4 regions of the Paenibacillus chartarius genome follow, and region 2 is predicted to be linked to each of the others. Evidence: riboswitches for the same ligand, from Rfam matches in the RefSeq annotation. Region 2 holds a riboswitch; each other region holds the start of a gene.
What was found. Region 2 has a riboswitch for cyclic di-GMP ahead of ACFFK0_RS12065 (hypothetical protein). Riboswitches for the same ligand answer to the same signal wherever they lie in the genome.
Positions count from the first base shown of each region.

Region 1: linked by a shared signal. The riboswitch ahead of ACFFK0_RS28915 (flagellar brake protein) and the one ahead of ACFFK0_RS12065 (hypothetical protein) in region 2 are both predicted to bind cyclic di-GMP.
Region 3: linked by a shared signal. The riboswitch ahead of ACFFK0_RS14055 (haloacid dehalogenase-like hydrolase) and the one ahead of ACFFK0_RS12065 (hypothetical protein) in region 2 are both predicted to bind cyclic di-GMP.
Region 4: linked by a shared signal. The riboswitch ahead of ACFFK0_RS16340 (putative bifunctional diguanylate cyclase/phosphodiesterase) and the one ahead of ACFFK0_RS12065 (hypothetical protein) in region 2 are both predicted to bind cyclic di-GMP.

Region 1 is NZ_JBHLWN010000120.1:41,389-48,936, reverse strand. Features, by position in the region: tRNA gene ACFFK0_RS28935 (tRNA-Pro) at 70-143, opposite strand; tRNA gene ACFFK0_RS28930 (tRNA-Arg) at 441-515, opposite strand; gene tadA (tRNA adenosine(34) deaminase TadA) at 595-1,077, opposite strand; gene ACFFK0_RS28920 (glucosaminidase domain-containing protein) at 1,309-1,980, shown strand; cyclic di-GMP riboswitch class I at 2,117-2,203, shown strand; gene ACFFK0_RS28915 (flagellar brake protein) at 2,344-3,048, shown strand; gene ACFFK0_RS28910 (aminotransferase class V-fold PLP-dependent enzyme) at 3,144-4,409, shown strand; gene ychF (redox-regulated ATPase YchF) at 4,525-5,625, shown strand; gene prfA (peptide chain release factor 1) at 5,713-6,786, shown strand; gene ACFFK0_RS28895 (N5-glutamine methyltransferase family protein) at 6,913-7,548, shown strand, end outside.
Region 2 is NZ_JBHLWN010000046.1:91,551-99,098, reverse strand. Features, by position in the region: gene ACFFK0_RS12090 (acetoin utilization protein AcuC) at 1-469, shown strand, start outside; gene ACFFK0_RS12085 (5'-methylthioadenosine/adenosylhomocysteine nucleosidase) at 520-1,221, opposite strand; gene ccpA (catabolite control protein A) at 1,330-2,337, opposite strand; gene ACFFK0_RS12075 (hypothetical protein) at 2,457-2,837, opposite strand; gene ACFFK0_RS12070 (type 1 glutamine amidotransferase domain-containing protein) at 3,062-3,586, shown strand; gene ACFFK0_RS12065 (hypothetical protein) at 3,594-3,962, opposite strand; cyclic di-GMP riboswitch class I at 4,049-4,150, opposite strand; gene ptsP (phosphoenolpyruvate--protein phosphotransferase) at 4,230-5,981, opposite strand; gene ACFFK0_RS12055 (glucose PTS transporter subunit IIA) at 5,974-7,548, opposite strand, start outside.
Region 3 is NZ_JBHLWN010000054.1:24,467-32,014, reverse strand. Features, by position in the region: gene ACFFK0_RS14065 (response regulator) at 167-805, opposite strand; gene ACFFK0_RS14060 (sensor histidine kinase) at 777-2,204, opposite strand; gene ACFFK0_RS14055 (haloacid dehalogenase-like hydrolase) at 2,274-2,957, opposite strand; cyclic di-GMP riboswitch class I at 3,108-3,197, opposite strand; gene ACFFK0_RS14050 (thioredoxin family protein) at 3,481-4,128, opposite strand; gene ACFFK0_RS14045 (TlpA disulfide reductase family protein) at 4,149-4,706, opposite strand; gene ACFFK0_RS14040 (cytochrome c biogenesis CcdA family protein) at 4,725-5,447, opposite strand; gene ACFFK0_RS14035 (hypothetical protein) at 5,440-6,120, opposite strand; gene ACFFK0_RS14030 (C40 family peptidase) at 6,294-7,052, shown strand; gene ACFFK0_RS14025 (bifunctional metallophosphatase/5'-nucleotidase) at 7,477-7,548, shown strand, end outside.
Region 4 is NZ_JBHLWN010000067.1:83,343-90,890, reverse strand. Features, by position in the region: gene ACFFK0_RS16360 (glycosyltransferase family 61 protein) at 1-116, opposite strand, end outside; gene ACFFK0_RS16355 (DUF3369 domain-containing protein) at 602-2,161, opposite strand; gene ACFFK0_RS16350 (sensor histidine kinase) at 2,158-3,684, opposite strand; gene ACFFK0_RS16345 (hypothetical protein) at 3,712-4,098, opposite strand; gene ACFFK0_RS16340 (putative bifunctional diguanylate cyclase/phosphodiesterase) at 4,302-6,080, opposite strand; cyclic di-GMP riboswitch class I at 6,168-6,250, opposite strand; gene ACFFK0_RS16335 (response regulator) at 6,347-6,712, opposite strand; gene ACFFK0_RS16330 (C40 family peptidase) at 6,786-7,548, opposite strand, start outside.

The sequences.
Region 1 (7,548 bases), on a different contig from region 2:
TACTTATTTTCTTGCTGAGGGTGTTCCAAAAGCTGCTTTTGGGACAGCTCCATCCTAAGTAAATCAATATCGAGACGACAGGATTCGAACCTGCGACCTCTTGGTCCCGAACCAAGCGCTCTACCAAGCTGAGCCACGTCTCGGAAGTAAACGTTATTGTGAAGACAATGGATATTATAGCGCGATTTTATTCGCTCGGCAAGTCTGTAAAATAGGCGATAAACGCCGGGATCCGAGAATGCCGGCCTCTACTACAATATCATAGCAAACCGTAAACCGGGGTTAAGGGCTTGCCCATTGCGTGGATCGATTCGCATACAAAAAGCCCTCCCGCATGATCCAATCTGCGAGAGGGCTGTCATTGTCATTGTCATTGTCATTCCAAGCCAACAGTCCGAGTTCATGTCTACAGTTCACGACACAAAGCTTTGTGGGGAACGCGCGCCACGCCGGGACTCGAACCCGGGACGCACAGTTTAGGAAACTGTCGCTCTATCCTGCTGAGCTACGGGCGCATAGCAAAAATAATATAGCACGATTCAAGCGCTGATGCAATAGAGCAAAGCCGGTTGTCGAGGGTAAGGCCCCGCACCTTCAGACTTTGCCCCGCAGCGCTCGAAAGAACCCTGACAGCATCGCCGAGCACTCCTCTTGAAGCACCCCGCCGATGACTTCCGCCCGATGGTTAAACCGGGATTCCTCCAGCAAATTCATCAGCGTGCCGGCGCATCCCGCCTTCGGATCGGGGGAAGCGAATACGACCCGCGGCAGACGCGATTGGACGATGGCCCCGGCGCACATCGGGCACGGCTCGAGCGTGACGTACAGCGTACAGTCGAGCAATCTCCAGGCATCCAGCCGCTCGCTGGCTTCGCGGATCGCTATCATTTCCGCATGCAGCGTAGGATCCTTGGAGGTTTCCCGGAGGTTATGGCCTCTCCCGATAATCGCTCCATTCTTCACGATGACAGCTCCGATAGGTACTTCGCGCAGCGCTTCGGCTTTGCGGGCTTCGGCGATCGCCTCTCTCATCCAAAACTCGTGGTTCTCGTTCTCCACGTGTGGACAACTCCTCATCCTGATTTATCCCCATGTGGATAATCCACGAACAAGCATTCGTTGTTAACATGTTGTGGACAACCTTGTGGATAATCGTTATCAACAGGGTATAATCTTCCACTAATCATAGGGGAAGAGCCGCGGCTGCGCAAGCTTTCAGCTGGGCTGGGCAGCTGCCCGTACGGATTCCGAAGGCTGTGCATAAACTAGCAGGGGATAACTCTAACTCAACATGAGGGGGAAAATGCTATGGCATATGTTGGCAGCGGGACGCCGATCCTTGGCGCACCTACCATGACCGCCGATCAAATGCGCCAATATGTTCGCAGTGTGAACCCATCAGCTCCTGATTATGCAGAATTGTATTTATCCATTGGGCGCAGATACCATGTGCGCGGGGACCTCGCCTTCGCACAATCGATTTTGGAAACGAATTATTGGCGGTTCGGCGGTTCGGTGAACGCGTCGCAGAACAATTTTGCCGGCTTGGGAAGTACGTCGCGTACGGAAGCGGGGGCCTCCTTCCCGACTCCGGAGCTAGGTATCGAGGCTCAAATTCAGCACCTGTACGGGTACGCGACGGCGGCGCCGCTTCCGGCGGGGACGACGCTCGTCGATCCGCGGTTCTCGATTTTGCAATCGGCGGGCCTGCGGGGGACGGCACCGAACTGGGAGGATTTGAACGGCAAGTGGGCCGTACCGGGGACGACATATGGGCAAGATATTTTGCGGATCGGCGAACAAATGCAAGCCATTTCGACAGGTTCGGCCCCGACGGCGCCGGTAACGGATTGGAAGCAGGAGGCTATGCAATGGCTGTCCCGGCAGGGCTTGATCAATCAGCCGCACGACCCGGATGCCCCCTTAACCTGGGCTGAATTCGGCACCGTGCTGCGGAGGCTGACAGGCGGCGGTCAATAGCGCAGCATGCACATTTTATATAGGATCAAATTACTATAAAATTTCTTTGAATCGATTGAATTTGTGACTTGCAGTAGGTATACTTACAGTACAATCTAGTTCAGGATGCCTAATAACTTGTCGAATGAAATATGAATACCGATAATGGCAAACTTACCGAAAGGTAAGGACGCAAAGCCGAGGGTCTAAAGCTCAAACGAGTCATGATCGCCTGGTTACCGAAGTATGGCGTAGCTGCCGTTTCTTCGTAACCGGGCAGATCCTCAACAAGAGGATCTGGTCCGGGTTTTTATTTTGAAGAAGAGAGGTGGTTACCCAATGTCAGCTGTTCCAACCCCACCAATCCAAAGAAGCGTGAAAACTATGTCGGGCAATAAGCCAAATCCGTTCGGAATCAAATTGAACAGCAACACGGTCGTCATGAAGAAGGACTACGTCTCCACAGGCCAGCTGACCTATGTCGAAGGCGATATCATCGAGGTAGAAATGTCCGACCTGAAATCGTTTAATCTTGGCGACAAGGTGAAGATTACGATTTATTCCACCGGGGGCATTCATGTGTTCGAGTCGCATGTCGTGGCGAAGGCCAACGGTTCGCTCATTATCTTGAATCCGCCGGAAAATAATAATAAATTCGCGGAACGCCGGGAGCACCCGCGGATTGAAGTGGCGGAGGAAGGCCTGCTTCAGGCGATTACGGAAGCGAAGTCGCAGGAGCGCCGCGAGCTGGAAGAGCCGGTGAATCTGACGATCAATAACATCTCGATAAGCGGGATCGGGTTCTCCATGTTCGGTCATTTTGAGCTGGCGAATGCGACACAGCTGGAGATGGAGATGAAGCTGAGCAGTACAGTGCCGATCCAGGCGGAAATCGTGCGCCGCGAAAAGAAGGAGTACGGCTACTATTACGGAGCGCAGTTTACGAATATGTCCGCGGATCAGATGAACAGTCTGAGGGCGTATGTGTTGAAGCAGCAGGTGGAGACATATTACCGGACAAAGGAAGAGAACAAGAAGCGGGAAGCGCTGAATCAAGCGAAGGCTCAAGCCAAAGCGGCGCGAGCGTAACGGAAACGGCAGCGATTGCGGTGCATAAGGATAGCCCAGCCCAGGGAAAATAGGTCAGGACATGTGGCGGAACAGCCTTGGGAGGGTACATCGTTATGGAAATCGTTTCTCCAGTTCAGGAGCGGGCAGCAAGGAAAGCGTCGGACGATCACGACGGAACATGGAACTGGGATACGGTTCGTCGGCAATTCGAGCTATCTACGGATTACATACATTTAGGTGCGTCACAATTTATAGCTTCCCACCCGAAGCCGGTGAGGGAAGCTATTGTTCGTTATCGGGACAAGCTGGACAGCGATCCGGTTTCATACGTGCTGGATCACGAGAATCAGTATTCGCAATCGGTGCGGATTGCCGCGGCGCGGTATTTGGGGGTGGACGACCCTGGGCGGATAGCCCTAACCGACAGCACGACCATGGGGCTCGGACTGGTTTACCATGGATTTAAGCTAGGTCCGGGTGACGAGGTCATCGCGACCCAGCATGATCATTACAGTCATCTGGAAGCGATACGGCTGGCAGCGGAGCGGGCGGGGGGAAAACGCCGGTTTGTCGAATTGTACAAGGACTTGAGCCGGTTAACTGAGGAGCTGATCGTTGAATCGGTTACCGGAGCCATTACGGAGCGTACGAAAATATTGGCGTTAACCTGGGTGCATTCCAGTACGGGACTCAAGCTTCCGATTGCGAAAATTTGCCGTGCGGTCAAGGCGATGAATCGGGAGCGGGACGAGGAACGGCGTATCTGGGTCGTCGTAGACGGCGTACACGGCTTCGGAATCGAAACGGAGGAGTTTGGCGAGCTTGGCTGCGATGTGTTTGTCGCCGGCTGCCACAAGTGGCTGTACGGTCCCCGCGGGACCGGCCTGATCGCGGCTACGGAGGAAGCTTGGCAGATGATGCGGCCGACGATCCCGAGCTTTACGTACGTCATGGATGCGATGACATTCGGATTGCCAAGGCCGGAGAAGATGGACGGGCTGCAAATGACCCCGGGGGGCTTTCATTCCCTCGAGCATCGCTGGGCGCTCAAAGACGCTTTCGATTGGGTGGAATCGATCGGAAAGCTCCGCATTCGCAGCAGAGTGGCGGAGCTGCATCGGCAGGCTAAGGAAGGGTTGCGGGAAATTAACGGTGTTACGGTGCATACGCCGATGCAGGGCGAGCTGTCCTCGGGGATCGTCGCGTTCGAGGTTCAGGGGTATACGACCGAGCAAACGGTGAACCGGCTCAAAGAGAAGAAGATCATTGCGACGTCTTCGCCGTATCAGGTGAGCTACGCTCGTTTCACACCGGGTATTTATAATACTCCGGAGGAAGTGGAGCTTGGGCTGAAGGCGGTGCGGGAGCTTGCGAGGTGAGGAGCGCTTCCGGATGCCGGAATCACAGCGAAGGGTGACTTTGCGGCTCAGATACTATATAATTGTGTAGTTGAAGAGAGCAAGATTGCTAATTGGGCTGGGAGCGTGTCTATAGATGGCGTTAAAAGCAGGCATTGTCGGATTGCCGAACGTCGGTAAATCGACCTTATTCAATGCGATTACTCAAGCGGGGGCCGAATCGGCCAATTACCCGTTCTGTACGATTGATCCGAACGTCGGCGTCGTTGAAGTGCCGGACGAGCGTCTGCAGAAGCTGGCGGACATCGTGACACCGGAGCGCATTGTCCCGACGGCATTCGAATTCGTCGATATCGCGGGTCTGGTGGCCGGCGCAAGCAAGGGCGAAGGACTGGGGAACAAGTTTCTGGCGCATATCCGCGAGGTGGATGCGATCGTTCACGTCGTCCGCTGCTTCGAGGATGAGAATATTACGCACGTGGCAGGCAAGGTCGATCCGCTCGGCGACATTCAGACGATCAATCTGGAGCTTATCCTTGCGGACGTCGATACGGTGGAGAAGCGCATTGAACGCTCCCGTAAAAATATGAAGGGCGGAGACAAGAAGTACGCCCAAGAGGTCGAGTGCCTGGAACGCATCAAGGAGGCGCTTTACAACGACCAGCCGGCGCGCAGCGTCGAGCTGACGGACGAAGAGCGGCTGCTCGTGCGCGACCTGCACCTGATCACGATGAAGCCGGTGCTGTTCGCGGCGAACGTCAGCGAGGCCGAAGTGGCATCTGCGGACGACAATCCGTACGTACAGAAGGTGAAGGAGTACGCGGCCGCCGAAGGCGCGGAAGTGGTGCCGATCTCGGCCAAGGTCGAGTCGGAGATCGCCGAGCTGGAAGGCGAAGACAAGGAGATGTTCCTGGCGGAGCTGGGGCTGCAGGAATCGGGGCTGAACCGTCTGATTCGCGCGGCGTACAAGCTGCTTGGCTTGTATACGTATTTTACCGCGGGCGTGCAGGAGGTTCGCGCTTGGACGATTCGTCAAGGAACGAAAGCGCCGCAAGCGGCAGGTGTTATTCACTCCGACTTCGAACGCGGCTTTATCCGGGCGGAGGTTGTCGCTTACGAAGACCTCGTCGCGGCCGGTTCGATGAACGCGGCGAAGGAAAGAGGCCAGCTGCGGCTGGAAGGCAAAGAATACGTAGTGCAGGACGGGGACGTCATGCATTTCCGTTTTAACGTGTAAGATTATGGACGCCCGGGGATATGGACTTCTCGCGGCGTTTTTCATATGATGTAGGAACAGAATTTATCGATTAGAGGTGAACCGAACATGTTGGATCAATTGCAGGCTCTGGCCGACCGGTACGACAAGCTGAGCGAGCTGCTCTGCGATCCGGACGTCACGAGCGATACGAAACGGCTGCGCGAATATTCGAAGGAGCAGTCTGACCTTCAAGAAGCGTACGATGCATATATGGAGTATAAGACGGTACTGGAGCAGTATGACGCGGCAAAGCAGATGCAGCAGGAGAAGCTCGACGACGAGATGAAAGAGCTGGTCAAGATGGAGCTGGAGGAGCTCTCGACGCGGAAAGAGGAGCTGGAAGCGAAGCTGCACGTCCTTATGATGCCGAAGGACCCGAACGACGACAAGAACGTAATCGTCGAGATTCGCGGCGCGGCCGGCGGCGACGAGGCGGCGTTGTTCGCGGGCGATCTGTACCGGATGTATACGAAATATGCGGACGCGCAGGGTTGGCGGACGGAGGTGCTCGACGCGAACTTGAACGATCTCGGCGGCTTCAAGGAGATTGTGTTCCAGGTGAACGGCAAGGGCGCTTACAGCAAGCTGAAGTTCGAGAGCGGGGCGCACCGCGTGCAGCGGGTGCCGGTGACGGAGTCGGGCGGACGCATTCATACGTCGACGTCGACGGTCGTTGTGATGCCGGAGATGGAAGAGTTCGATATCGAGATTAAGGACAGCGATATTCGCGTCGATACGTTCTGCTCGAGCGGAGCGGGCGGACAGTCCGTGAACACGACGAAATCCGCTGTGCGCGTGACGCACGTGCCTACGGGCATTGTGGCGACCTGTCAGGACGGCAAATCCCAGAACGACAACAAGGTGAAGGCGCTGCAGGTATTGCGGGCGCGCATCTTTGACATGAAGCGGCAGGAAGAGGAAGCGAAGTATGCCGGCGAGCGGAAGAACAAGATCGGTACGGGCGATCGCAGCGAGCGGATCCGGACTTACAACTTCCCGCAGAGCCGCGTGACGGACCACCGAATCGGTCTTACGCTGCACAAGCTTGACATGGTGCTGAACGGGGATATGGACGAGATCGTAAATGCGTTGACGCTAGCGGCGCAAACGGATTCGCTGGATATCAAAGAAGAGGTATAAGCTGGGCGTTTGTGGCGCTATAGGGGCTGGGTGCAGTTGGTTTTGTGACGGCTGCTGATAGGCTTCCGGATAGCGGGGAATGGATGATTGGAATAGGGGGCGGCGGAAATCGGCGATTGGTCGGACGTGACGTATTTGAGCGGCCAGGGCGATGCGGATTGGACGCGGTCGAGTGCCGGGGGCGGCAAGACGATTCGCGAGGCATACGCCGAAGCGTGTACGTGGCTTGCCGGCCGCGGAGTAGCGGAGGCTGCCGCTAATGCTGAGCTGCTGCTGCAGGAGCTGTTAGGCTGGAGCCGGACAAAAATGCTGCTGAACTGGAGCGAGCCGTTTCCCGAAGATGAGAAAGGCCTTCAATGGCAGCAGTGGCTTGGCCGCAAAGCGATGGGCGAGCCGGTGCAGTATATTATCGGCGAGCAAACGTTCTATGGGCTGGATTTTCGTGTAGGGCCGGCGGTGCTGATCCCGCGGCCGGAGACGGAGCTGCTGGTCGAGCGGGTATTGAAGCTGGGCGCGCAGCTATGGCCGGACGCTCCCCGGGATGATGGTGCCGGCGGTGCGGCTGGCAGCAGCCGGGGTGCTGCGGTGGCGATGAGCGATGCAGGCGACGGAGAGCAGAGTAATGCGGCGGCGACGAGCGGCGGGGCTGCTGGAGGCGCGACGGCGCCGACGGTCGGCGGCGCTGCGGGCGCAGTCGCGGAGGAAAGTCCGGCGGCCCGGCGGCCGGTGCTCGGCGATGTCGGCACGGGTAGCGGTGCGATC
Region 2 (7,548 bases):
CTGCTTTGCAGAGGTGCTTCAGGCGACCGTACGTCGATTTCAGCCCGATGTCATCGTCTCGCAGCACGGCTGCGACGCCCATGCCAGCGATCCGCTGGCTCATGTCCACTGCTCGATGCGCATATACCGCGACATGCCGCGCCTGATCCGTAAGGCGGCGCTGGACCATTGCGGCGGCCGCTGGATTGCTCTCGGAGGCGGAGGTTACGATATATGGCGCGTCGTACCGCGGGCCTGGAGTTTGCTATGGCTGGTCATGACCGACCATCCGCTGGTGGAGCAGCTAGCTGCCGACCCTCTGCTACCGCTCCCCGCGGATTGGCTGCAAGCTTGGCAAGGCGCCAGCCCCGATCCGCTGCCCGGTACATGGCTCGATCCGGTCGGACAATGGACACCGATCCCCCGAAGACAGGCCATTGAGGAACGAAATCGGCAAGTAAAAGAACTCGCACTCATGTATTTATCATGATACGTAAAAGAGCCCGTCCGGCAGTCTGCAGCCGAACGGGCTCTCTTCACTTACATGCGTTTCAGCATCTCTTCGACGATACGGTAGGAATTTTCCGATGCCAGCACCGTAAACTCGGCAAAGTTCACATGGGCCGAACCGTCGGCCTTGTCGGACATCGAGCGGATCACGACATAAGGGATGCCGTTCATCGAGCATACTTGCGCCACAGAAGCACCTTCCATCTCCGTGCAGGTGCCTTTCAGCTGTTCATGAAGCTCTCGCACCGTATCCCGGCTCGCCACGAACTGGTCACCGGACAGCACCCGACCTTGTTTCGATTTGCCCGGGAACAATGCTGCGCTTGCGGCATAAGCAAGTTCGGCCAGCGCCGCGTCCGCCGCAAATACCGACGTCCGTTCGTAAGGGATGACGCCCCGCTCAAAGCCAAGCGCCGTAACGTCCATATCGTGCTGCATACATTCTGTCGAAACGACGATATCCCCAATGTTGAGCTCCGGATCCAAAGCCCCCGCCACACCGGTGAAAATAACCGCATCGACGCCATAGCGGTCGATCAAAATTTGCGTGCATACCGCTGCATTCACTTTGCCGACGCCGGAGCGGCAGACGACAACGTCTTTGCCTTGAAAACGGCCTTCCCGGTAAACGATGCCAGCCCTTTCCGTCTCCGTCACGTTATCCATATGTTGAACGAGCAGCTCAATCTCCTCATTCATCGCTCCGATCAATCCGAGCTTCTTCCATGCCATACGCGTCTGTCCCCTTCCTCGATACACTGTTCCCGGATAAGTTTGCTTGCATGCGGGCATGCGAATGCCGCTCTGCGAAGGCTTCGCAAAGCGGCATTGTTAGCCGAATTACACGCTGCTGCGCGTTGATTTGCGGCGAATAATTTCGTGCGGCAGAACGACTTGCGACTGCTCTACGGCATCTTTGTTCATCAGCTTCGTCAACAGCCGCATCGATACCGCACCGATATCGTACATGGGCTGAGCGACCGTCGTCAATTGCGGACGAACCATTGATGCCATCCGGATGTTGTCGATCGAAATGACCGATACATCTTCCGGTACCCTGAGCCCTTGATCCTGGATCGCATGGATCGCTCCGATCGCCATCTCGTCCGTTGCGGAGAAGATCGCTGTCGGACGCTGCTCCTGCTCCAAGAAATATTTTGCCGCTTCCATGCCCGATTCGTACCGATAGTTGCCGACACGAACGAACTGCTCGCGAACCTGGATTCCAGCCTCTTCCAATGCGCGCTTGTAGCCTTGGTAACGGGCGTAGCCGTTCGCCGGGTCTTGCAGCGTACCTGTAATCATAGCGATATCGCGGTGCCCTTCCCGAATGAGCTCGTTCACGGCGTCGAACGCAGCTCCTTCATGATCGATATCGACGGAAGGCATCGTCTTCTTCTCGTCAGCCGTGGCACACAAAACAACCGGAACGGAAGCGGTTTTAAACGCTTGCAGATGGTCATCCGTTACGACGCCGCCCATGAACAAGAGCCCGTCCACCTGCTTCTCCAGCAGCGTATTGACGACACGAATCTCTTTTTCCTTGCGCTTGTCCGAGTTACACAAAATAATATTATAGTGATACATGTTCGCAATATCTTCAATGCCGCGGGCGACTTCCGCAAAGATCGAGTTCGAAATGTCCGGAATGACGACACCGACCGTCGTCGTCTTCTTGCTCGCGAGGCCTCGAGCTACGGCATTAGGCCGATAACCGAGTCTCTCGATTGCCTCGAACACTTTCTTGCGCGTTTGCGGCTTTACATTCGGATTATTATTGACGACTCGGGATACAGTCGCCATGGAAACCCCGGCCTCTCTGGCAACATCGTAAATCGTAACTGTCACGTTGGCTCTCTCTCCATTTATCGTAAAATAATAAGCGCACACTTTACATTTACGATAATGATACGACAAAATGCGCCTTCTTGCAATGAAAACCAAATAGGACTTTTCATAAGTCCCGTTTAGGCCGATAACGAATGCTGGGTAATTTGCGCAAGCCGTTTCCGAATCTCTTCCATCCAGATCTCATCGCCGAGGGATTGGGCAATCAGCATAATGTCAAGCAGCTCGTTGATTCGCTCCTCCACTATACGCTCGATGCTGTCGGTTCGATGCTCCTTCTCCGACACCTTACGCATGAGATACGCAATTTCCGATAATTCGTCAAACGACAGCTTCTTCTTCGCCGGCATGTTGCCGAGATCGGCAATGAGACCGGTCAGCTCCGCTTTGACGCTGGGCAGCACTTCACTTCGCTGACAAGCATCGCAGGTGTAGATCGGGACATTCTCGATATCTACTTTGTTCAGGTAAATGACGGTGCGTAGGCGGATATTCATCATACATCCGCACTTGCAAGTCTTTTGCACAAAATCCTCTCCTTCAGACCCCCATGAAAAGAGCACACACCAAGCAAATTGGGCTTAGCGCCGTTACCCGATATATTCGATTCGGACGAGCATATTCCTGCTCCTGAAGCGCAGTTAGTTTTTGACAACACGGGACATATGGTAAAATGGGAGCGAAGCATTGGCGCAATAATGGAAACATCAGACGGAGGGATCGCATGAGGCTGACAGGTAAGAAAGTCTTAAGCTTGGTCGACGAGGAATTTGAAGACTTGGAGCTTTGGTATCCGGTTTACCGGGTTCGCGAGGAAGGCGCGGAGGTACACTTGGCGGGTGCGGAGAAAGGCGTAATTTATACCGGCAAATATGGTGTTCCTGCGAGGAGCGACTTTTCCTTTGATGAAGTGAACGCAGCGGACTATGACGGCTTGCTCGTACCGGGGGGCTGGGCGCCGGACAAGCTGCGGCGTTATCCGAAGGTACTGGAGCTCGTTCGGGAGATGGACCGGTCCGGCAAGCCGATCGGACAAATATGCCATGCCGGATGGGTGCTTATCTCAGCGAAGATTTTACAGGGTCGCAAAGTGACGTCAACCCCGGGGATCCGCGACGATATGGAGAATGCCGGCGCGGTGTGGTTCGACGAGGAGGTTGTCGTTGACGGACATCTTGTATCCGCACGCCGTCCGCCGGACTTGCCGCCATACGCGAAAGCGTTCTGCGACGCCTTGGCCGGCAAATGAATTCGACTCAATACGAAGCTGTAACGCGTATTTCCCCATAAAACGGAGTCTGAACAGGAGCGATGACGAGCTTATGATTGCCGCTCGGCAAGCTCCTGCTCAGCTGCTCGAGATCGGTTAAGAACGCTTCAGGTTCGTTCCAGGCTTCGCGTACGGATGCCTCGTCCAGCTGAGGCAGCACATATTGCGCAACGTGCGTAGGCAGGCCCAGCATCATATGTTGTTCGCCGTTATCCGTCCCCAGCTTCATCCAGAACAACTGCTCCGAACAAGCTGCGGCCGATAATCTCCATGTACTGCCGTCCTTGTTCGGCTTCAGCTGGTCAATGAGATATCGAACGAGTTCAGGCATAGTTGGCACGAAAGTCCCTTGCATTCTCAAAACCCCTTCTTGGAAAAAAATAAAAACTGCTCCCGAAATGAGCAGTCTCTCTCCGTATGGTCCGGAAATGCACTACAAATTTCGGCAACCCAGCCGCCTTTGCGGGCATCGGCGAACGATGCGGCCGCGTTAGGCCTGTGGCTTTGCGTCCTTGATTTTCACCAAGTTTGCCCTTTACGATTTGTATAACTTTGGAACTACTTCCATTGTACCATAAACGAGCGGTTTGGCAACGGATTTTTATGAAAATATGTGCAGCATTCAGTCACGGCAGCTCGATGCCGACACCGAATACTGCCTTTCCGCTTCGCTTAGCCGTTCATGAATTTCTTTAGCGGTCGGCAGCTTGAGCAGCTCCTCGAGCAGCTTCCGGCACTCCGCTTGATCGCTTTGCAGCAGCCTGTCCTTAACCTGAAGGATGGACTGCACCGAAATGCTCAGCTCCTCAATGCCAAGGCCAAGCCAAATTGGAAGCGCCTTGACGTCGCCGGCGAGCTCCCCGCAGACGGCGACGGGAATACCGGCGTTTTTCGCGGCCTCCACCGTCATGTTGAGCAGCCGCAGTACAGCCGGATGGAACGGCTCATACAAATGGGCAATCGTTTCGTTCATCCGATCGACTGCAAGCACATACTGGACGAGATCGTTCGTCCCGATCGAGAAGAAGGCCGCCTCTTTCGCCAAAGCATCCGCAATCATAACGGCCGCCGGAACTTCAATCGTGATCCCGACCTCCATCGCGGCATTGTAGGGAATCCCTTCAGCGGTCAGCTCCCGCTTCACCGAGTCCAGATGCGCATTCGCGGCACGCACCTCTTCCAGAGAAGCGATCATCGGATACATCATCTTGATATTGCCGTAATGGCTGGCTCTCAGTACGGCTCGCAGCTGCGTGCGGAACAGCTCCGTCCGGTCAAGCGAAATGCGAATGGCCCGATACCCGAGGAACGGGTTATCTTCTTTGGCCAGCGCCATATAATCGAGCCTCTTGTCTCCGCCGATGTCGAGCGTACGAATGATCAGCGGTTTGCCGCCCAGCTTCTCCGCCACTCGTCGGTAAACATCGAACTGTTCCTCCTCAGACGGCGCGCTGTCGCGGTCCATGTACAAAAATTCGGTGCGAAACAGGCCGACCCCGAGAGCTCCGCTGCGCAGCGCGTGTTCGACTTCCTTCTCCGTATTAATATTCGCCGCCAGCCTTACAAGCTTCTGATCGACCGTCACCGGTGCGATGTCCGCAATTTGCTGCAGCCGCTCCTTCTGCTTGAGCAGCGCTTCCTTCTTGGCCCGGTACCGCTCGACGATAGCCGGCTCCGGATTCACATACACCATGCCCTCTACACCGTCGACAATCAGCAAATCTCCGTTCTGAATCGGCTTGATCAGCTTTCCTTCCATGCCGAGTACGAGCGGCAGCGCCATCGCTCGGGCCATAATCGCCGTGTGTGACGTCTTTCCCCCGAGCATTGTGGCAATACCGAGCACCTTCGACGGGTCGAGCTGGGCGAGCTGGGACGGGGCAAGCTCCTTTGCGACCAAAATGTACGGATGATCGGTCGGCGGTATGGCTTCCTCCTCCATATCTCCAAGCAAATGCTTCAGCAGCCGATTGCCGACGTCTCGAATATCGAGCGCCCGTTCCTTCATGTATTCATCGTCGATATGATCGAACATGCCGACGAACTTGTCGATGACTTCCTTCACCGCAACTTCAGCCGCTTTGTATTGGCGCTCGATGATCCCCTGAATTTCGTTCATGAAGATCGGGTCTTCCAGAATGGCCAAGTGCGCATCGAAGATCGTCGATTGTTCCTGCCCGACGACTTCTTTGAATTCCTGCTTAATATATTCCAGCTCGTCCTTCGAAGAACGAATACCTTCGTACAGTCTTTCGAATTCGTATGCCAAATCCGTCACATCGATCGCTTTATCCGGAAAATCCCACTCCCATGCAGGAACGACGAACGCTTTGCCGATCGCGATGCCCGGAGATGCTCCTATCCCTTTAATCATGTGCACTCCCCTTTGCCGTTTGCTCCGATTTCAGTACGACCGACATGACGGATGCTTGGCCGCGCTTTACGGTTTTGAACGGCGCGAAGCTCCAGGAACGTACTTTATCTGAATTCGTGATGACCATAGGTGTGGCTAGAGAAGTGGCGAGCTTCTTCACCTTGCTGTAGTTGAACCTTACCAGCAGCTGACCAGGCTCGACGCGGTCGCCTTCCTTAACAACGGCCGTGAACGGCTTGCCGGGCAAATTCGATGTGTCGATGCCGATGTGGAGCAGCACCTCGAGTCCTTGCTCGGTCTCGATGCCCAGCGCATGATGCGTCGGATATATATGCATGATGCGCCCGGCTACGGGAGAGACGAGCTCACCGCGTTCCGGATAAAAGGCAACTCCGCCGCCGACAAGCTTCTTTGCAAAAATTTGATCCGGCACTTCCTCGATCGGGATCATTCGTCCCTGCATCGGCGCATTGAACGACACGAGCTGGACATCCTTCGTAATGGCCTTCATAATTTCTTCGCGGATCAGTTCCGAATATGTGCCGAACACAACCTGTACGTTTCCTGCGCCCAAACGAATGACTCCCGCTGCACCCAGGTGGCGTAGCGCCGCAATATCGACCAGCTTGTCGTTCACCAGCGTTAGACGAAGCCTCGTTATGCACGCCTCGAGCTTCTTGATATTCGACTTTCCTCCCAACGCCTGCAAAATGAGAGGCGAGCGGTACGGAATACTGCCTGCCCACTCCTCGAGCGGCGAGCCTTCTTCACGGCCCGGCGTCGGAATGCGGAAGCGGCGGATCGCCCACCGGAATAACAAGTAATACAGCAGCCCGAACAGAATTCCGATCGGCAGGATCAAGATTCCGTTATGGGAGAGGTGGAAGTTGATCACATAATCGATAAATCCGGCCGAGTACGAAAATCCATGATGAATATCCAGCATGTAGGCGATGCCCATCGCAAGACCCGACAGCAAGGCGTGAATGATGAACAAATACGGAGCCACGAACAGGAAAGCGAATTCGATCGGCTCGTGCACGCCGGTCAGGAACGATGCCAGTGCGGCCGTCATGAACGTCGCGCGAATGCTCGGCTTCAGATCCTCGCGCGCTTCCTGAATGATGGCGAGCGCGATCGCCGGCAGTGCGAACATCATGATCGGGTACAACCCCGCCATATAGATACCTGCAGTCGGGTCGCCCGCAAAAAAGCGCGGCAAATCGCCGTGAACCAAATGACCGTCCGGAGACTTGTACTCTCCGACTTGGAACCAGAAAAAATTGTTGATAATGTGGTGCAGGCCGCTTGGTACGAGCAGCCGGTAAATAATGCCGTAAATCGTTACACCGACAGGTCCGAGCCCAAGCAAAAAGGTGCTGAGCCGCTCCATTACTGTCTGCAGTCCGGGGCCGATAAGCACAAACAAATAGGAAACAACAATGGTTGCAGCGCCCATAAATAATGGCACGATACGAGGCCCGCCAAAAAACTGAATGTATTCCGGCAGCTGCACCTCTTTCAAACGGTTGTACAGAATCGCCGCGATCAGTCCGATCAGGATCCC
Region 3 (7,548 bases), on a different contig from region 2:
TTATCACCCCACAACAAATATACTATACCCCCTTAGGGTATGTCAAGATGAAATTATTCTAGTCAAATGAATTTGTTCGTCTTTAACTCAAGAAGAAGCTTAATGTTTGTAGGACAGAAAAACAGCCCGGTCTTCCATTAAAAGCCGGACTGTTTGCTTTGAGATTCTAATCAATTATCCCAAGACGCTTGGCTTTTCGGGCAGCTTCACGGCTGGAGCGGGTTCCCAGCTTCTTCAGAATACGATTCACATGCTTTTTTATGGTGCTTTCAGTTGCATGCAGTTTGCTTTGAATATTTGATTGCTTGTACCCTTTATGAATGAACCTTAATATTTCCTGCTCGGCTGAGGTTAACTGCTTACTACGTTGCTCTCTTTTCATCCGCCGAAATTCCTTCACCAGCACACCAGCCGAATCCGGATGAATGTAATTCAAATTATTGTAGGCAGCGCGAATAGCGCAGGGAATATCTTCGAAGTGGGCCTTCGTTACATAATTGACTGCCCCTGCCGCATACGTATCCATAATTGCCTCTTCCTCGTCGATGCCGGTCAGCATAATGATCTTGGTTTGCTTTATTTCCAAAATATCCATGGCCGCTTCAAGTCCGTCATACCCATTATCGGATAAAATAAGGTCCATGAGCACAACATGCGCGTCACTAAGCCTGGCGAGATGAACCGCATCCTCCCTGTTCGCCGCCGAACCGACGACGACAAGATCATGCTCGCGGCTCAGGAAACTTGTGAGTTGGTCACGCCAGACGGCATCATCCTCAACCAACATAACCTTGATTTGATCCAATGTCCCTCACCTCGGTTAACGGAAGCGAATGGGATCGAATCCTTTTGTGTGGAATTTGAATTACGACCGACGTCCCGACATTCAATTCGCTTTGAATATCGATCGATCCGTCATGCTGCTGAATAACATTGTAGCAGTACGTCAATCCGAGACCGAAGTTTTGCTTGCGATGTTTGGTTGAATAAAATGGATCGAACAAATAGGTAAGCTCGTCTTGTGATATTCCCTTTCCGTTATCCTTAAAGACGATCGTAAGATGCTTCCGCGTTTCGCATACCGAAATGAACAACATTCCTCCCGGCTCCATCGCTTCGGCCGCGTTGACGATGATATTGTGGAACGTTTCCTGAAGATGAACCGGATCGCAGAGTAGATAAATCGCCTTATTATCAACATCCGTATGAACCTGAACGCTCCGCTTTTCCAAGAACACTTTCGTCATCGAAAGCGCGCGGCTTAGGATGTCCGTTACCTCATGAATCCCCTCTTTCAGCATGATATCTTGCGTCCGGTTTTGAATGCGCGTCACCATATCCAGCATATGCTTGGTCGAATCAAGCACAACGGCTGCATCGCTCGCAATTTTCTCCTGATGAGACGAAGCTGCCAGATTTCGAATCTGATCGGCGACAATCCGGATTTTTCCGACCTCATTTTTAATCGTGTGGTTCAATATGCTTGTCCCGTACGAGATGGCGCGCATCGTACCGTCCAACCGGTCCTTTTCGAACTTTATCCGGACGCCGAGTACGCCATATTTGATGCCGAGGAGCAAAAATGTTACCAGCAGAATCGTAATCACAAACGGCATAAACCGCCATACTTCCTGAACATCGAAAAACGCCTTTAATGTATAGTTCGCCACGATTTGAAACAGGATCGGGGGAAATGCAACAATATTGGAAAATAAACGGCTTCTTTTCCGTTTCGGATTCTTCTCTTTCATAAAACTGTATGTTAACAGGATAAGACCAACGATCAGATAAGGTACGCACCAAAAAAACAGCGCTTGAAAGTTATGCTGGATCGGGGGAGTGAACGACGTGAGGAAAAGCATCCCGATGATCGGGATGGGAAGCACCCCTGCGAGGATCATTTTCTTTTTACGGCGGAATAACCCGGAGTAGCTGACGGCGAACATCAAAAAACAATAAGGAAGTCCATTATGATTCATAAACGAGCCGAACATGTGCATCTTTAATAAGAATGCTTCAAGGGAAGGCGTAGAGATTTGATACTGCTCCAGATAGGGCAAGATCGTTTCGGTTACCGCGCGCGACAATCCCCCGCCACCGCCTGTAAATGCGGTAAATGCCGCCCAGCGTGTCGGTTCATTTTTGGGATTGATAATCAGCAAAATGGCTGCAATCGTCCACAATGCAATGAGTACAAAGACCATTCGGTCCAACTCCTTTAATCGTTTTGACTACCGATTAAAGAGGAGCGCCGTCGTGGACAGAGGCTTCAATTATGCTCGAATCAAGACAGCCTCCCTCTGTATCGACTTCATCCATTTCTTTTTCTTGTTTGCCACGATGATCGGGTAATGGACATGCTCCAGCATCGGCAGATCGTACTTGGAATCTCCAATCGCCATCGTCATTGCAGGATTCAAGCGTTGGATGTAATTGCGCTTAAATCCTTTCAGCTGAGAAAAGTCGATTCGAATCCTCGAATCCTGTTTAACGACGGGCAAACATACATAGGGAACCTGAAAATACGCTCCGTAATGCTTTACGATCAAATCGAAATTGGTTGACAACAACGTGACCTGAACTCCTTTTTCCTTCAAATAAAAGATGAGATCGTGCACAGGAACGATAAATTGCCTCTTGAGCATTTCTTCAAAATACCTTTGAGCGTATTTCTCTAGCTGTTCATAGGCGTACTTCCCGAACTTTCTTTGCACAAATACGTGATTAAACCAATCTCTCGACAAACGATCCACTGCAAGATAGAATGGAGCCGCAGCCAAGCAGTAAACAAGAAACAGCCACCATAGCAGCCGGTTCTTCAGGCGTTCTCTCTTGATGAACAAGTAAAACTGTACGATGTTGCTTTTGGTAATCGTATTGTCGACATCAATAACCGCATGATTCACCCCATTGGCCAATATTCCGTCAAACTGCGAAAAATCTCTACTGTGCTTCATTACATCTCCCCTCAGTTAGTTTGAATTTCCTAAGACCTCGATCTCACATTAATCCCAGGACATATCGAAGACGATCACTTCCTTTCGTCAATTTTTTCTAAAAAACAAAAAAGACACTACCCCAAACACGTAGTATCTTCTGGATGACTGTAGGGTAACCCGGCTATCATTGCATAATATTATGCAGAAGACCCGTGGCTTTGCGTCCCTGCCTTTCGAACAGGTTTGCCATTATCCAAGTCAGACTTATTACCTATTATTATATTACCAGGTTGTGGAACAGGCAAGAACCAAAATGGGAAATTTTTGAATTTGTCGAATAATCGCTTGAAAGAGTTTAGTACTTTTTTCCTCAGGCCCAGATAGTCTTTGTTCTCAAATCATATTTGGTAGATTATCGTGACATCTAGCGACACGTCTATTTCAACTCCACCGATGAGTGCAGAATTGAGTGATATTTGCCATGGTAACCCGACATTGGAATAATAAAAGGCTTTTAAACCTTCTTTGCTTACATGATTGGCTAACGAGAAATCGTCCATTCCAATTTGATATCGGTAATTCCATAGGCCGCCAAGGTACGATTGAGCAACGTCTTCATCCGATCGGTTTCTTCCATGCTCACTTCATTTGTCGAACGGAGCGTTACGACGCAAGAATCATGATGAAAGGAAACCCGCTCAAGCGAAGTGTCTGCCGGAAACGGATTGTCAAATCCTTCAGGCCGGGTGCGCAACAATTGTTGAATCGTTGTTATTCTTGGCGCTTTAACGGAAGTCTTGTTGATCACCGTTGTCTCCACCGGAACGGCGTTGCCGTTTTGGAACAAATAGATCGTGTAAGTTTCGGTAGTCTCCCGGTTTTCTTCCCGCGGCGCTTCCGATCGCAGCGATCCTTCTTCTATCTGTCTAATCAAGTTCCATACCTCTTCCGTTTCTTTAAAACCTTCAATACGGTACAATTCAACGCCGCTGTCATCCAAAAAGAGCGTGGTGGGATTCATCTTAATGCGATATCGATTGGTCGTTTCATGGTCAACATCCACATAGACGACTTCATATGCAAGCTCTTTTTTGCAGGCAAGCAATTCTCCGATGACCGTATTCATGGAGCGGCCCATCGGACAAGCGGATAGTGTTAACAAAATCAATTTTTTAACCGATTGACTCATGCGGCATAACCTCTCCCGTCTTATTTGATATTGGAAACAGCTTCTTTCATAATGTCGTAATTAATCGCGCCCTGAAACTTTTCCCGAATCACTCCGTCCGAGTCCAGCAAGAATGTCGTGGGATAGGCGACAACCTGATAGGTTTGCATGACGTCTCCTTCCTTGTCCAGAACGATGGGGAACGTGAGCTGTTGCTCTTTCACAAATGCTTGTACGTTATCCGGATTTTCCTCGGTAGGTGTCAGGTTAACACCCAAAATCACAACGTCTTTCGATTGGTAATCCTCATAAAATTTTTGCATATGGGGCATTTCCACCCGACACGGCGGACACCATGTCGCCCAAAAATTGACCAGCACTTTCTTGCCCTTAAAATCAGACAGGTGAACAGGATTCCCTTGCAAATCCGTAAGCGAAAATTCCGGCGCAAGCTGCCCCTTCAGAATGCCCGTCTCCAGGTTTGCTTCCCCCGATTCCGCAATTTTTCCGGTTTCTGAAGAAGACTTGTGAAAATAATCGTATCCGCCATAAACGACGAGCCCTATCAAAACCAGAACAGCGATCATGCTTTTTTTCATCCGTTTCATCTCCACTCGTTAAAAGTTGATCTCCCAAAACGTATATTGGGATAGCCAGGCGCTGATCTTCTGCAATTGCCCGGTAAACAACAGAAACCCCAGCCCAATGAGCAGCCAGCCATTCAGTTTGGACAGGAGAGGTATCCATCTGTTCATTTTTTTCATGAACTGCAGCGAATACGTCAGCAACCATGAAATCAGTAAAAACGGAATACCCAATCCGAGGGAATACACGGCCAACAACCCAACCCCGTTCCACAGCGTTTCGGCAGACCCGGCCAGAAGCAAAATAGATGACAACGCCAACCCTACACAGGGGCTCCAGCCGGCGCCAAAAGCCACGCCGGTAAGCAGCGAACGGATTGCGCCGCGGCTCCTGTTCGTTTTGATTTCCCATGTTTTACCGGACATCAACAGCCGGAGATTTAATAATCCGGCCATTTGCAGACCAAACACAATAATCAACAGACCGCTTATTTCTTGGATCAAATCGCGTTCCTGGGCAAAGAAGCGGCCAATAAAGCTTGCCGAAGCCCCCATCGCGATGAAAACGAGACTAAAACCCACAATAAAACTAAGAGACTGAACAATCAGTTTCCCCCGATGCACGACCAGTTTGCCATCTTGAAAGGACGAGCCCGTCAAATGGGAAACGTAAGCGGGAATGAGCGGAAAGACGCAAGGGGATAAAAAGGATAGCATCCCCGCGGCAAAGGCTGCGAAAACCGAAATATTATCCATGAGAACCTCCTTTTTTCACCTTCTCGTCCAACCAGGCCCATCCGGTCAAACCCGTGGCAACGAGCAGAAAAATCAACTGCTGTTTACTGAAGGACAAAAGCCACATCGGACGATCGGGGACCAGAAACCATAGCATCGCATGTCCAATCGAGAACCAAATGGCGTATGCAAGTCCTATTGGCGAATCGGATCCTCTTGAAGAAAACAAGAAAGACATGAAAAGAACCGCTGTTAATCCGGCGCTTGCCGCATGAAACCAGGCCGGCTCCTCCCCGATCATGAATAACAACACTTGGCAGGCCGACCAACCCGCGAATGCATACGTGATGAAAATGTCGACCCACATTTTTAAAGGAATGTTTTGCTTCAAAGCCTTCTGCCAAATATAGACCGCGGCAACCAGGCTTGCCATCCATTTCCCGCGTTCCCCGCCATCGAAATAGATGAAAGAAACAGGCTGTTGGATGGCTTCAACCGGATGAAAGAGCAGGTAGCTCGCTTTCCAGACGATCAGCCACAGCCAGAATGCGTTTGATACGCAGGACAAGATCAACCCCCGCTCCGGCATGTTTCGGAGCCGATATTGTAACATCAACCAGCCCGCCGCCCCAAAACTGAAATACAAAATCAGTTGTCCGTTCAAGACAAAAGAACCGATTTGAATGCTGCGCAAACCCCCACCTCCTTGCAGATGAGGATAACGCTTCTTTTTAAAGAAATGATTAAGCGATTGGAAAAATGTACATCCAGGTTCACTGCATCTCCTGTGATAGGCTTGGATTAGACCGCGAGCCGATATTTTCCGCCGCGGGAATTATCCAAATCCACAAGGAGGAATTGCAGTTGATGAAGAAAAAACTGGCTATGGCACTGTTTGTAACGACTTTTATTGCCGGAACGATTTCATTGGGACAAGACTCCGCTTCGGCGGCCAAGGGTGATGCCGTCATCGTGAAAAGTGTCAATTTTCGGGACAAGCCTTCCCTAAGCAGCGAGCGCATTCGTTATTTGCAGGCAGGTGAACATGTGAATATTTTGGAACGGGTGAACCCCTATTGGTACAAAATCAAGGATGGCCAGGGGCAAACCGGTTATGTCACAACACAGAGCCGGTACATATCAGTGGGAGGCGCCTCTTCCGGTGAAACCGCACAAACTGCTGCCGGCACAGCCAAAAACGTGATTGAAGCCGGTATAAAATATTTGGGAACGCCTTACGAATTTGGTTCCAGCCGCTCCAATACCAGGACTTTCGACTGCTCGGACTTTGTTCGACAAGCGTTTAAAGACGGGGCCGGCATCATTCTTCCCGGCAATTCCCGGACACAAGCCGAATATGTAAAAAAAATTGGAAAAACAACAACGAATTGGCGAGACTTGAAACCAGGAGACATCATGTTCTTTATGTCGTATAAAGGAAGCAAAAGTTCCAATTATTCCGGAATCGACAAATCCGCACAACGAATCACGCATAACGGCATTTACTTGGGGAATGGCAAGATTTTGCATACGTATTCCGTGAAATCCGGCGGGGTAAGAATCGATAGCATTGAAGGCAAGCACTGGGAATATCGGTTTGTGTTCGGCGGCAGTGTTCTCAAGTAACGCGGAGCGGAAGGGACAGCCATGTCCCTTCTTTTGTTTATGTTTTAATCCTGGGAGCCCTATTGCGGGTATTGGCGGAAGCACGGAGCATTTCCTTCCTTACGAAGGAAGGATCAAGATCGATGGCGGTACACAACGTTTCGAACCAGTCGGTCTTCAAGAAGCCAAGCGCTTCTTGTCGCATTTGGAAATTTCGTCCTCCTTTCCGGGCCTTTGTTTTCAAATCGAAATAAGTTTGGATCAAAATGGCGCAAACCAGAACCCGGTACCCAAACGACATCCTCATCTCTCCCTTCCCGGATGTTCTTCGTTTGATCGTACCGGCCTTGTGTTAAGTTCTGATAAAGAAGGTTTAAAAACAGGCTGGAACTCCCCATACTATCCATAAGCTTGGGATCACATGCTTCAACAAGGGGGCTTAAGTGTGGAACTCGTATTGATTCAACAAAATGACACGCACGGTTGTTTGGACGCCCATCCGGAATTCTTCTGGGGC
Region 4 (7,548 bases), on a different contig from region 2:
CGTGCTCCTGCGAATCCTTTCGAAACCGAACTTGCGGCTCCAGCCGTTCTCCCGGATGACTGCTGCGAGCGGGTCTTCGCAAGAGTGCGCTTTGTTCGTAACCGTACCGTTTTCACTTTGTCACTCCTTAGGCAATCAATGATCGGCGTTAGATGATAATAGAGTATTCCGGCGAACGGCCGCGATGATGGTTGATTGTCCCGTCAAAGGTAAAATGGGTGTTGACCCGCAGTCATGATAGTCATATGGATATCAGCTCGGGTAAATTAGACAGTATTTCGGCCGGAAGCCCCGAAGCGCAGCCGCGATTGTCCCGCTGCAATCCGGATAACATAAGCAAAGAACCTTCATTTCCAGGGTACGCTTGGAATTGAAGGTTCTTTTTCGATATAAACAGAGCAAATGGATTCATGTAAACGTACAGCCATTTTGATCAAACTTCAAATGGCTGCACTTTCGCAGTCATCGAGCTTGGATAAGCGGCTGTTTGAGAGATTGCTGTATTTACGCAGGCATTTCCGGCGGGAAGATGCATGTCCATTGATTCGCCTTTTCGGAAGATTCGCCGGAGAACATGGCACACTGCGCCTGCGCCATCTGCCTAGAACAGCTTGGTATCCGAATATTTATCGCGAATTTTCAGCAGGTCCGGCAGGCAGTCGAAGAAGATGTCAACCAGCTTCGGATCGAAGTGCTCGCCGCGTTCCCGCCGGAACAAATCCAGAATGTCGTCGAGCGGCCATGCCTTCTTGTACACCCGGTCGCTGCCAAGCGCGTCGAAGACATCGGCTATCGCCGTAATCCGTCCGTAAATATGGATGTTTTCGCCGGCAAGTCGGTTCGGGTAGCCCTGCCCGTTATATTTTTCATGATGCTGATTGGCGATAATGGCGGCGGCGTTAATGATGCTGCGGTTGGAATGGTTCAGCATGGAGAAGCCGATGCTCGTATGGCTCTTGATGACCTCGAACTCTTCCGGAGTCAGCTTGCCGGGCTTGTTCAAGATGGCGTCCGGGATCGCCACCTTGCCGACGTCGTGCATCGACGATGCGAGCCGGATCAGCTCGGCTTCCTCTTCGGGAAGGCCGTAGCGCAGCGCCAGCAGCTTCGAATATTCCGCCACCCGTTTGACGTGATAGCCGGTTTCCTTCGAGCGCGTCTCGGCGATTTCGCCTAATGTGAAGATGATTTCTTTCTGCGTGTTCTCGACCTCTTCATTCAAATAAATGTTTTCGAAGGCGACCGACACGTTGGAGCAGTAAATTTCGATCAAATAGCGGTCCAGCTCGCTGAGCTTCTTGGAGCCGTCGAAGTAAATGACATTTTCCATCCCGGTTTTGCTCTGAAAATAGCTCACGAAGTGATCCTCAAAGAAGTAGGAGCGCTTCTCCTGAAACGACTGCTCGATCAGCTTCAGCACAGCCGCAGGAACGATTTCGTCGATCCGTTTCTCCACGTCGGATGCGAAATCCCCCGTTGCTGCAAGGACATAAATTTCCTCCTGGCCCTTCGCTACGGCGAAGGAGTTGCAGTGCAGCGCATTCTTATGCAGATTCAGAATCGAGGTCAGCTGCGTCAATACGCCGGAGGCGAATTTCTTCAGCGATTGCAGCTCGAACAAGGCTGCGGACGATTTGATGATTTTCTCCAGGCCGATTTTGTTGTTCTCAATCACCATAATGTCCCGGTATGAACGGAGCGCCGCCATGATCGTCGTGAACAGCTTCTGCGTCGTCAGCTCGGTCTTTTCCTTATAATCGTTAATATCGTAATCCGTAATTACGAGCCGTTCCGGAGCTTGACCGGGCTGGCCGGTCCGCAGGATGATCCGCACCTGGCGGAACTTTAATTCGTCACGAATGAACTTGGCGATCCGCAGGCCGGAATCGTCTTGGTCCATAACTACATCCAGCAAAATAATAGCGGTATCGGGATTCGCTTCGATGATGCGCTTGGCTTCCGCTTCGGTGTAGGCGCTTAGGAACTCCAAAGGCTTGTCGTCAAACACGAAATCGCTCAGCACCAGCTTGGTCAGCTGGTGAACTTCCTGCTCGTCGTCGACGATGAGCAGTTTCCACGTCTCCGTTGCAAGCTCACGCTCGTCCGGGCCGGCCGGGTCTTCGTCGGCGAATATCAGCAGGTCGTCTTGATTATGGGTCATGAAAGTTCTCCCTCGCTCATCGGAATATGGATCGTAAAGGTCGTACCCGCACCGACTTCGCTTTCGCATCGGATCGTTCCGCCCAAGGACTGCGTAACCAGGTTGTAGACGATATGCATGCCGAGGCCCGTACCTCCGGCACCGCGTTTCGTCGTGAAGAAAGGATGGAAGATTTGCTCCACGATTTCAGGGGGCATTCCCTTGCCGTCATCGGAGTAGCGGATCGTAACGCCGGTCTCGCTTTCGGCGATATCGATCCGAATCGTTCCTTCCGCATCGGCATCGTAGGCGTGAATAATGGAGTTCATAATGAAGTTCGTAATGATTTGCGAGAGTGCGCCGGGATCGCTGGTAATGGCGGCCGATTCGCTGCCCTGCACGGAAACCTGAAGCTTCGTCCGCTTGAGATTCGGCTTGAGGCTGACCAGAACTTCCTGAACATACTGCTTGACGTTGAAGCTTCGCCGTATCTGTGCGGAGCGGTCGACGGCGACCTGCTTGAAGCTCTTGACGAGCTCCGAGGCGCGGGCCAGGTTCGTCTGGAGCATGCCGGTCGTTTCGCGCACCGTCTTCAAATACTCCTCCAGGTCGGAGCGTTTCATTCGGCTGGATTCGTAGAGCGCTGCAAACTCCTTCGATTTCTCGTCGATGTACGATGCCGCCGTAACGCCGATTCCGAGCGGCGTATTAATCTCGTGCGAGACGCCGGCAACCAGGTTGCCGAGCGCGACCATTTTCTCCGATTCGACCAGCTGCTTCTGGGTTTGCCGAATGGTGTTCATCGCTTGCTCGAGCTCATTGTACCGGCCTTCGAGGTTATGCACCATTTCGTTGAATGCGGAAGCGACCTCGCGAATTTCCAGGGATGCGTTGTCGAGATGGATATCCTTGTAATTTTGCCCTTGCTTGACCGACAGAGCGGCTTCCCGCACGCGCAGCAGCGGTCGGATGAGCATGGTGCGAATAATGGCGGACAGCACGAACAGGAGGAGGAGTGTTGCGGCCAAGCCTACGGCGATGATCAGTGTCGTGCGCTCCCGGACAAGCTTTGAAGTATCCGTTGTGTCAAGCAGCAGCTCGATGGCCCCGAACGTATTGCCGTCCTCCTTAAGCGGTGCGGCGAGCAGGTCCTTCGGCACGCCGTCAGCCTCGTCCCGCATATGGGTAACCGACGTACGGCCCGATTCCACGGTCTGCAGGATCGCGGGAGGTGTAGGCTGTCCGATCCGCTCCCGGTCCGTAGCTGCCAGAACGGACTTCTTACCATACAATGTGAGCTGCAGCACGTTCTTGTTTTTATATTGGATATAATCGAAAATTTGCTGAACATCGGTGATGCTGTGGGATTCCTCATATCGCCCGTTGATCGCAATGGTCATTCCGTTCAGTTGACTGATGTATGTTTCCTCTACCGATTTCTGCAAGCTGTAAGAATCGAACCATACGATGACCGACATCATCACGAAGGTGACCGCCGTAACAAGAGCAATCATTCTGGACTGCAGACTTAATCTACGAAACAACAAAGCGGGCACCTCATCGCAGCATAGTTATTGGATGGTGAAGTCAAACGACTTGGTAATGTCGTAAGGCGTATGGTCGTTATTATGAAGGGAAACGCGCAGCGTGTGCGGGCCGGGACTTAAGTCCTTGAATACCTGTACCTCGGAGGCGACTGCAATCTTCTCGCCGTCGTCCAGATACATGTGAATATGTCCTTCTCCTTCCTTGCGGGCGGCGCCGAGCTTATCCGGAGCAATGAGCATATCGGTCGTAAGCTTGACGGTGACTTGATTGCCGCTTACCTCGAGCTTGACATCGAGCGTCGGCTTGTGGTCGGAATGAGCTTGAGCATGAGATGAGGACGAAGGTTTGGCGGCTCCGCACGCCGTTAAGCTGATCGACAGCAGAAGGAACAAAATATTCCGTATTTTCAATTGATCCACCTCTTGGGAGGAAACTTGTTGCATCTATTATAGCGCGACCGGGAAAATGGTGTAAACGGCTTCCCGGCTATATATAGGTGTTTTTGAGGGAAATTGTCAAAACTTGTAGCTTGCCATAAAGAAACCCCGCAGGGAAATACCCAGCGGGGTCATGCTTCTTCGCAATGCTGTATGTGGCTGCGGCGCAGGCGACATTAGCCTGTCAGGGCCGCTGCGTGCTGCCCCGGTTCGCCCAGAAGCGCGTACGCTTCCCGCAGCGGGAGCGGACGTCCGTACAAGTAGCCCTGCGCGACTGTGCAGCCGAGCTCCTCCAGCAGCTGCGCCTGCTCCTGCGTTTCGACACCTTCGGCGACGACGTCGAGCTGCAGCGCCGATGCCATCAAAATAATGCCGCCTACTACGGAAACGTGCTTGTCGCCCTTGTCCATATTCCAAATAAAGCTGCGGTCGATCTTAAGCGCATCCAATGGAAACTGGGACAAGTAGTTGAACGAGGAATAGCCGGTTCCGAAATCGTCGATCGCTATCTTGATCCCGAGCTTATGCAGCTCGTTCAACGTATCGATGAAATACGGCACATTCTTCATCGCTGCACTTTCCGTAATTTCCAGCTGCAAATAATGCGGCTCCAGACCGGATTCGATCAGCGCATTATGGATGTTGCGGACGAAGTGGAGCTGGTAAAATTGCGACACCGAAATGTTGACGGCGATATGTTCAAGCGTATGCCCTTGCTCCAGCATGTCCCGGAACTGCCGGCATGCGGTCACAAGCACCCAGTTGCCGATGCCGAGAATATGTCCGCGCTGCTCCGCCAGCGGAATGAACGAAGCCGGTGGAATGAGGCCGCGGGTCGGATGATTCCAGCGAAGCAGCGCCTCGAAGCCGATAATGGAGCCGTGGCGGATCTGCGGCTGGTAATACAGCTCAAATTCGCCCCGGCCGAGCGCCGCAGTCAGGTCGGACTCCAGGAACAGCCGCTCCGCCGAGTCGGCGGCATCGGAAGGGCGGAAGAACTCGTAATGATTGCGCTGCTTCTTGGCGCTGTACATCGCCGCATCCGCATACTTGAGCAGCTCTGCGGCATCTCCGGCATGCTGCGGATAGAGGGAAATCCCGATACTGGCGGAGATGTGCAGCGGAATACCCGATATATGAAACGGTTCCCGGAGCGCGTTCAGAATGAGCTCTGCGACCTCCTGCACATCGTCCACATGGTCGTACGGGGAAATGATGGCCGTAAATTCATCGCCGCCAAATCGGGCAAGCGTTACGCCAAGCGGCAGCTGGCTGCGCAGCCGCACCGAAGCCTGCAGCAGCAGCTCGTCGCCCGCTTCATGACCGAGTGTGTCGTTGACATGCTTGAAGCTGTCCAAGTCGAACAACAGGAAGGCGGCCTTCTGCTTCGTCTCGGCGGCTTGGGCGACCGATTCCTGAAGCGCCGCTTGCATGAAGGTGCGGTTCGGCAGTGACGTGAGCGTATCGCAATAGGCGAGCCGCTGCAGCTTGTCCGTCACTTTCCCGATCACGACGACGTTAAGGGAGGCAACTAAAACAAATGGAAAGAGATCGCTTACAAACTGCTCCAACGGCACGTTCAGCTTCAATTCGAACAGCGTAGCGAGAGCTATTATGGCCGCTCCGAACAAAACAGAGGTGCGGTAGCCGTACTCAACGGCATATAAGAGCAGAATGCTTTGCATAATCCAAATCGGGGAAAATACCGACCAGTCGGGAATGGCCAGAATAAGGCTCAGCAAAGAAATATCCATGACCATCAGCGCAACGGGGAGCTTGCGGGCTTGGCCGCTGAAAGCCTGGGTGTCCACCCATCTGGTTAAAATCAGCGCCCATAGCGAAGATAAAACGATGAGAAATACATAGGACAAATCGAACGCGGACCGGGCCATAGCAATACATATCATGATCGGGGTTAAGAGGTGTCCTAAGGAAAATAACCAGCGGTTGCGCATAAAAGAGCTCCTTTGTCTGTATCAAAAAACGGCGTCTACAGCAAAAAAACCATCCCGAAGGATGGCGGAAAGCTCTCTGACCCATCGTTCGGCAGCCCGGCTGCCTTAGATTTCTCCTTAGGCCCGCAGCTTTGCGTCCTTGCTTTTCAACAAGTTTGCCTTTGTCGCTTTTTCCACATTATACACGAATATAGTCGAAAAGTCCCGTATTTTTTTGTGACAAGTCATTTAACATTAGTACATTTGGCTTATGGGCTGCTAAGCGATCACAACCGGTTCATCAGCCGCTTGATCGATTCGCCCAACCGGGCGGCGTCGAACGGCTTGACGATAAAATCGAGCGCCCCGGCTTGAATCGCCTCCACCACGTTGTACGAATTGCCCATCGCAGAACAAATGATCACCTTCGCCCGCGGATCGACTTGTCGAATTCTGCGCACCGCTTCGATACCGAAGAGCTCGGGCATAACGATATTCATGGTTACGATATCGGGCCGAAGCCGGATGTACATCGACACGGCTTCGAGCCCGTTCTCGGCCTCGCCCGCCACCTCGTGCCCCGTCTGTTCGATCATTTCTTTAAGCAGCACCCGCATGAAAGACGAGTCGTCCACAATTAATACAGAAGCCATCGTCGTCCCCTCCGCAATAAGGTCTATACTGTACCATATGAGACAGCATGCCTTGTCATGAGAGGGGAATGAACTAAATGACCCGCTTGGCGCCGACAAATTTGGGACCCCAGTAGCTGCTCGTCAGCGAATCGATGTGAATGCCGTGTGTCGAAGTAGCTGAAATAAAGGCGTCATTGCCCAAATAAATGCCGACATGACTGATCCGGCCGATCGTGAAGAAGACGAGGTCGCCCTGGCGCAGGTCGGACGAGGCTGCCGGCGTGCCGGACGAAGCCAGCATTTCACGGGACGTCCGGGGCAGGTTAATCCCGTATTGGCTGTACACGTAATTCACGAAGCCGGAGCAGTCAAAGCCTGCGGTTGTCGTGCCGCCCCAGGCGTACCGGATGCCCGTAAGCGATTTCGCCGTTTCGATCAGCCCTCCGATTCGATCTGCTGCTGGTGCCGGCGGAGCCGCAGCGGGGACGGGAGCGATCCAGGCGGGTGCGTGATCCTTGCCGTCCTTGCAAATGATTGCGATGCCGTTTCGGCTGTCCCAGCTTAACATGTAGCCGAGGGTCTCCGTGATGAAGCGGACGGGAACGTATACGTGGCCCTCGTAAAATAGTGCAGGCGAGGCCATCGTCACCGGCTTTCCGTTGATTGCGGCGTCGGCGGAGCCGGTGACGAGCCGGATCGAACGGTCGATGGCATGCAGCGTCAGCTCAACCTCTCCGCCCGCAGGATTCCAGTCCACGAGCAAGTTCAATTGATCGGCGATCGGGCGGACCGGAACAAGCAGGTCGCCGTCGTCGGTAAGCAGCGGGCCGGCCTCTTGAAAGGCGATAAGGCTG